2 regions of the Blastococcus sp. OS1-29 genome follow, and region 1 is predicted to be linked to the other one. Evidence: riboswitches for the same ligand, from Rfam matches in the RefSeq annotation. Region 1 holds a riboswitch; the other holds the start of a gene.
What was found. A riboswitch is a leader RNA that binds a small molecule or an ion and turns the genes downstream of it on or off. The one in region 1 is predicted to bind cyclic di-AMP.

Region 1 (3,197 bases):
GCCACCGACGCCGCCGCCGAGGCCCTGGCCGCCGCCCACCCCGGGACGACGCTGCTGGTCAACAACGCGGGCGTCGCCCTCGGCGGCCGCTTCGACCAGGTGACCCTGGAGGAGTTCGACTGGGTGATGGCGGTCAACTTCCGCTCCGTCGTCCGGCTCACCCACGCCTTCCTGCCCGTGCTCAAGTCGCACCGGGGCGCGCACCTGGTGAACGTGTCCAGCGTGTTCGGCATCTTCGCGCCGGCGGGGCAGGCCGCCTACGCGGCGAGCAAGTTCGCCGTCCGGGGGTTCAGCGAGTCCGTGCGGCACGAACTGGCCGACGACGGGGTCGGGGTGACCGTGGTGCACCCCGGCGGGATCAGGACCCGGATCGCCGAGTCGGCCCGCACCGGCTCCGGCGTCTCGGTGGAGGAGTACGAGCAGGGGCGCAAGCAGTTCGCCAAGCTGCTGCGGATGCCGCCCGAGGATGCCGCCGCGCAGATCGTCGCCGCGATCGAGAAGCGCCGGCCCCGGCTGCTCATCGGCGCGAGCGCGAAGATCCCCGACGTCCTCGTGCGGCTGATGCCGGGCAGCTACTGGAAGCTCATCGCCCGCCGGGCAGGCCGTCCGGCCACACGCGGAGGTGGAGTGACGGAGTGACTGCCGAGCGATCCGTGTCTCCCGATTTCGTGCGCGCGCACACCCGGCCCGGTCGCCCCTCCCTCGTGCCGGAGGTCCGCCTGCAGGTGGCCGACGACGTCGTGGCCCTGTGGGAGGCGCTGGAGGCCGGCGATGTCGACCCCGGTTCCGACCCGCCGTTCTGGGCCGCGGCGTGGCCCGGCGGGCAGGCCCTCGCCCGGTACGTGCTGGATCACCCGGACGTCGTGGCCGGCCGCAGCGTGCTCGACCTGGGCGCGGGCAGCGGTCTCGTCGCGGTCGCCGCGCTGCATGCCGGTGCCGCGCGGGTGCTCGCCAGCGACGTCGATCCCTGCGGCCGGACGGCGATCGCGGTCAACGCCGACCTCAACGGGGTGGGCCCCGTCGAGGTCGTCGGCGACCTCCTGGACACCGAACCGGATCCGGCCATCGAGGTGATCCTGGCCGGGGACGTCTGCTACGACCGGGAGATGACCGCGCGGGTGCTGCCGTACCTGGGCAGGGCGTGGCTCGGGGGCGCGGCGGTCTACCTCGGCGACCCCGGCCGGCCCTACGTGCCGCGGGAGGGCCTGGTGGAGGTGGCAACCTTCGACGTGCCCGACACCGAGGGGCCGCAGGTTCGCCGGACGACGGTGTGGCGGTTGCCCTGATCGGACGGGGCGACATGCATCACGTGAGGAATTTCGCCGATTCGATTGTCACGAGTCGATAACGGCGGTTAGCGTGGCTGCGTCCGGTAGGTAGTCGACTCCCCAGACCGGGGGGTCCGTGCCGGGCGCCGCCGAGTCGCCCATGCGGGCGAGCCGGGGACCCACCGTAGTACTGGGGTGAATCCCGCCCTCGAGCCTGGCTCGAGAGCCGGTAGGGCTGCTTCCCGCCCGAATCCGTCAGCTAACTCGGTAGGCGGCCGTGGAAGGAACGGAGAGCCGCCCCGTGGCGCGTCCACGGGCCCACCCTGCACGGAGCAGCAGCCCGCCCGGAGAACTCCGCGGGCACCTGGCAGAGATCTGCCTGCGCTGATCCGGGTCTGCTGACCCGGTCGGCCGCTGCACCTCACACGTCCGCAGTCGTACGCCGGTGCCCTGCTCCGGTCCGCTGCGCCCGATGTCTCGGAGCACCCGCACGCCATGAACCTCCGCACCATTGCCCCTGCACGCCGTCCCGCCCTCTACCTCACCGTCGCGACGGCCGGGGCGCTCATGGTCAACGTCCTCACCGCCGGCGAGCCGGCCGCGCACGCGGACTCCCGGTCGGTGAGCATCGCCACCCAGCTGGACCTGGCCGCCGCGAAGTCCGACCTCAGCCCCAGCGACGCCGTCCGCCCGCTGGAGCAGCTGGCCGCCAGCCGCGGGGCGCGGGACGCCGACCGCGCGGCCGCCGCGCAGGCCCAGGCCGACGCGGACGCCGCGAAGGTCGCCGCCGACGAGGCCGCCCGCGTGGCCGCGGAACAGGCCGCCGCCGCGCAGGCCCAGGCCGAGGCCGCCGCCGCCCGCCCGGGCCAGGGCACGTCCGCGCCGGCTGCGCCGTCCGGGTCGTACAAGGACTACGCGATGAACAAGGTCGGCAGCGGCCAGTTCGGCTGCCTCGAGAACCTGTGGGGCAAGGAGAGCGGCTGGAACCCCAACGCGCAGAACCCGAGCAGCAGCGCGTACGGCATCCCGCAGCTGCTGGACTCCACCTGGGCGGGCACCGGCATCGCCAAGACCTCCGACGGCTACCGCCAGATCGACGCCGGACTGGTCTACATCGACAAGGCGTACGGCTCGCCGTGCGGCGCGTGGAGCCACTCGCAGTCCACCGGCTGGTACTGAGCAAGGACCCCCCCTCACCGCTGGCAAGCTCGCGGTGAGCCTCTGGACGGGGCCGGGACCGCTGTCTGCTCAGCCCAGTAGCCCTGCCTGCGCCTTCGCCAGTAGCGCGACGTGTACGGCCGCGTCGACCTGCTCGGCGAAGGCCGGGTCGGCGGCGCTGCGGGCGAGGACGGCGTCGATCATGTCCGGGACGACCGTGGCGTCGACGGACAGCACCAGGGTGCCCCCGGCGGCGAGGAACCGGACCGCGCGCTCGCCGGCCGGCACGGCCTGCACCGCCTTCGCGCTCCCGACGTCGTCGGTGATGATCGGACCGGTGAAGCCCAGCTGCCCCCGCAGCAGGTCGGTGAGGACGACGGGGGAGAACACGGCCTCGGTGGTCGGGTCGATCTGGCTGTAGATCGCCGACGACACCATCACGAACGGCCGGGCCGGTGAGGACGCCAGCCGACCGAACGCGGTCACCTGCGCGTCCCCGGCGGTGGTCGCGGAGTCGACCACGTGCGCGCTCGTGTCGGTGTTCTGCTGCACCCGGCCGAGCCCGGGAAAGTGCTTGAGGGTCGAGGTCACCCTGTGGGCGGCCAGACCCGCGACGACGGTCCCGGCGGCCGCGACGACGACGTCCGGAGTGCTCCCGTACTGCCGCTCGAACGCCCCGATCGGCGGATTGGCCTGCTCGGTCCCCGCGGGGACGACGTCCGCGACCGGAGCGAGGTCCAGGTTCACCCCGGCGGTGTCGAGTGCGGCGCC
Region 2 (3,197 bases), on a different contig from region 1:
GACGCAGCGGGGCGACCGAGACCAGCCAGCCCAGGGCGGCCACGCCGGCCGCGGCGCCGAGCGCCCCGGTGAGAGTGCCGGTCAGCACGTCGTCGGCGGCCACGTGGCCGAGCTCGTGCGCCACGATCGACTCGATCTGCGCGTCGGGCAGCTGCTCGAGGACCGTGTCGTACACGACGATGCGCCGGGTGGAGCCGAACCCCGAGACGTAGGCGTTCAGCGCCGTCGTCCGCCGGCTGGCGTCGGACACGAGCACGTCCTGCACGGGAGCGCCGCTCTTCTCCGCCAGCGCGAGCAGCTCGCTGCGCAGCGGACCGGCGGGCATTGGCTGGAACCGGTTGAAGGCGGGCTCGATGACCAGCGGCCACAGAAAGGAGCCCACGACCACGAGTGCCGCGGCCCCCAGCGCGGCCCAGGCCCACCAGGTGCGTGGCACCCGGCGGGCGAGCCAGACGAGCGCAAGCAGCCCGACGGCGGTCAGGCCGGCGTCGATCGCCGTGCTCACCGCCACGTCGCGCAGCCACAGCCACCAGCCGCGGGTGGAGAGCCCGTAGCGGTGCCGCACCATCTCCCCGTAGGCCGCGAGCGGCAGGGTGGCGAGCCGGCCGACCAGTATCAGGGCCGCCACGCCCAGCAGGACCTGCCAGGCCCAGCCGCCCCCGAGCGGCCGTGCCACGGCCCGGACCAGGCGGCCGCCGAGGGCGGTGAGCCCGAGGATCCCGGCGACGACGAGCCCGAGCGCCAGGGACGCCAGGGAGGCGGGCCGGACCAGGGCGGCGAAGGCGTCCGCCCGGTGCAGTTGCGCGGCCGACAGCGCGGCGGTGGGGTCGAGCGGCGCGTGGCCACCGGGCGGCTCGGGCAGGACCGTCCAGGGCGTCCGGGCGACGATGACGACGGCCAGCGCGACGGCGAGGACGAGCGCCGTGACCAGCGCGGCCCGGGGGGCGCCCGTCGGCCGGCTCCAGCTCATCGACCCGATCCTAGGGCGGAACGCCGGGAGGGCCGGTGCCCCGGGCGGGTCCCCCGCCCTCCCGGGACGTTCGGCTCGCTCAGCCGATGCGGCGAGCGCTGTTGTAGCTGCCCATCGAGTCCAGGCTCGCGACCTTGACCGGCTGGCCGGAGGTCGAGGCGTGGACCATCTGGCCGTTGCCGATGTACATGCCCACGTGGCTGACCGGGCTGTAGAAGAACACCAGGTCACCGGGCTGCAGCTGGTCGCGGGAGACGGGCGTGCCCATTCCGGCCTGGCTGCTGCTCGAGTGCGGCAGGCTGATGCCGGCCGCGGAGTACGCGTACTGCGTCAGCCCGGAGCAGTCGAACGCGTCCGGACCGCCGGCGCCCCAGACGTAGGGGTCACCGACCTGTGCGAGCGCGGTGTCGACGGCCTTCTGCGCGGCGCCGCTTGGTGCGACCACCCCGCTCGGCGCCGCCTGCGTGTCGCCGTGCGACGCAAGCACCTGCTGCTGCTGCGGCGCCGTCAGTGAGTCGTACTGACGCTGGTAGTCGGCGATCTTCGCCTGCAGGTCCTTCTGCTGCGCGGAGACGTCGTCGTAGGACTTCTGCGCCTTCGTCTGCGCCTCGTCCGCGCCGGCCTGGGCCGTCTTGGCCTGGGCGGCAGCCGTGGCGATCTGCGCGACCTGCTCGTTCGTGTGGCCCGCGATGGCGTCGAGGGTGCCGAGCTGGTGGACGAACTCGTCGGCCGAGCTGCTCGTGAGCAGCACGTCCAGACGCGTGAGGGTGCCACCGGTGTAGGCCGAGCGCGCCAGCTGCCGGATCTGCGGCCCGAGTGCGTCGAGCTGCGACTGAGCCGCGGCGGCGGCCTGGTCGGCGGCAGCGACGGCGGCCTGCTGCTGGTCGAGCTGGACCTTGGCCTCGTTGACCTGCTCGGTGACGACCTCCAGCTGACGGCTGGCATCGGCGACGAGCTGGGCGACCTGGGCGGAGCTGGTCGCATCGCTGGGCGCTGCGGCAGCGCTGCTCGGCAGAGTGGTGACCGCCATAGCGACGGCGGCGCCGACGAGCAGGCCGGACCGGATCCGACCGAGTCGGGGAGCGGTGAACAGTGTGGGGGCGTGCTTCAGTTGAGCGTGAGGGGTCGCCACGTGCGGCGGCACTCCGTTTCTTCCTCTGCAACCGCCTACCGAGTTAGCTGACGGGTTCGGGCTGGGAAGACTGGCCCTATCCCCTGCTCACCGGCGAGCCGGCCCTACAGGAGAACTCACCCCAGGACTGCGGTGGGTCCCCGGTTCGCCGTCGGACGCCACTGCGGCGCCCTCGGGCAATTCGGCGGTGCCCGACCGAGGCCACCCTTCAACGGGCGACGACCACTCAGCCGAACGGCGACGACCCTACGACCGTGATGCTGCCGTGACAAACGGAAGTCCCTGCGACTGGCGTGACGAGAGTCGCATTTGGTCTCATCGTTGCTGGTCAGCGGCATGTCGTTACCGGAATGTGACCTGAACCGGACCGGTCCGTCCGCGCTCGTTCAGCCCGTCCGGCGACCGTTTCGGGAGTCCTCGCCGCCCCCTCCGCGGTGTCGCAGCGGAGGCACGAGACCGACCTCCGCGAGCGCCCGGACCGCGCGGCGCTCCACCTCGTCGAACTCCACCACCACGCCGGCGGGCGGGACGACGACGTCCTCCGCGGTGGCCTCCGGCCGTGCGTCCCGGGCCCGGCCCGACATCGGGACCACCACCGGGTCGACGCCCTGCCAGCCCGGTGGGGCACCGAGCAGGACGGTGACGACGCAGTCGGCGCATCCGGCGCCCCGCGCGGTGCAGGTGTTGCAGTCGATCAGCATGGATTCGCTCCTCCGTGAGTTGTCCGCACGGTAGGAGCAGCCACCGACAATTCCGGTCGCAGCCGGGCTCAGGTGCCCGCGTACTCCCAGTGCCACGGCTCTTCGCGGCCGTGGCCGGGCTCGGCCCAGTCGGGGTGGAGATAGCCGTACCGGCCGGCATTCGCCTTCATCCAGCCGTACTGCGCCGTCCCGTAGTGGTCGATCCCGCCGCACAGGTCCACCGCCAGCCCCCAGCCGTGGTTGCTGGTGCCGGGCACCGCGGCCAGCGTCGGTTTCTCGCCGTACAGGCGCACCTGGCTGGCGTAGGTGCGGTAGGAGTCGGTGATGCAGATCGGGGAACCGAACGCCGCCGCGAAGGCCGCCGACATGGCCCGGTAGGCCGCCGCGGCGTCGC

Region 2: linked by a shared signal. The riboswitch ahead of AC2H4J_RS16355 (C40 family peptidase) and the one ahead of AC2H4J_RS04955 (aggregation-promoting factor C-terminal-like domain-containing protein) in region 1 are both predicted to bind cyclic di-AMP.

What each region holds. Positions count from the first base shown of each region.
Region 1 is NZ_JBXXJK010000002.1:34,284-37,480, forward strand. Features, by position in the region: gene AC2H4J_RS04945 (SDR family NAD(P)-dependent oxidoreductase) at 1-639, shown strand, start outside; gene AC2H4J_RS04950 (class I SAM-dependent methyltransferase) at 654-1,286, shown strand; cyclic di-AMP (ydaO/yuaA leader) riboswitch at 1,406-1,557, shown strand; gene AC2H4J_RS04955 (aggregation-promoting factor C-terminal-like domain-containing protein) at 1,764-2,447, shown strand; gene AC2H4J_RS04960 (glycoside hydrolase family 3 N-terminal domain-containing protein) at 2,517-3,197, opposite strand, start outside.
Region 2 is NZ_JBXXJK010000006.1:107,709-110,905, reverse strand. Features, by position in the region: gene AC2H4J_RS16360 (M48 family metallopeptidase) at 1-970, opposite strand, end outside; gene AC2H4J_RS16355 (C40 family peptidase) at 1,050-2,102, opposite strand; cyclic di-AMP (ydaO/yuaA leader) riboswitch at 2,120-2,281, opposite strand; gene AC2H4J_RS16350 (hypothetical protein) at 2,489-2,803, opposite strand; gene AC2H4J_RS16345 (D-alanyl-D-alanine carboxypeptidase family protein) at 2,872-3,197, opposite strand, start outside.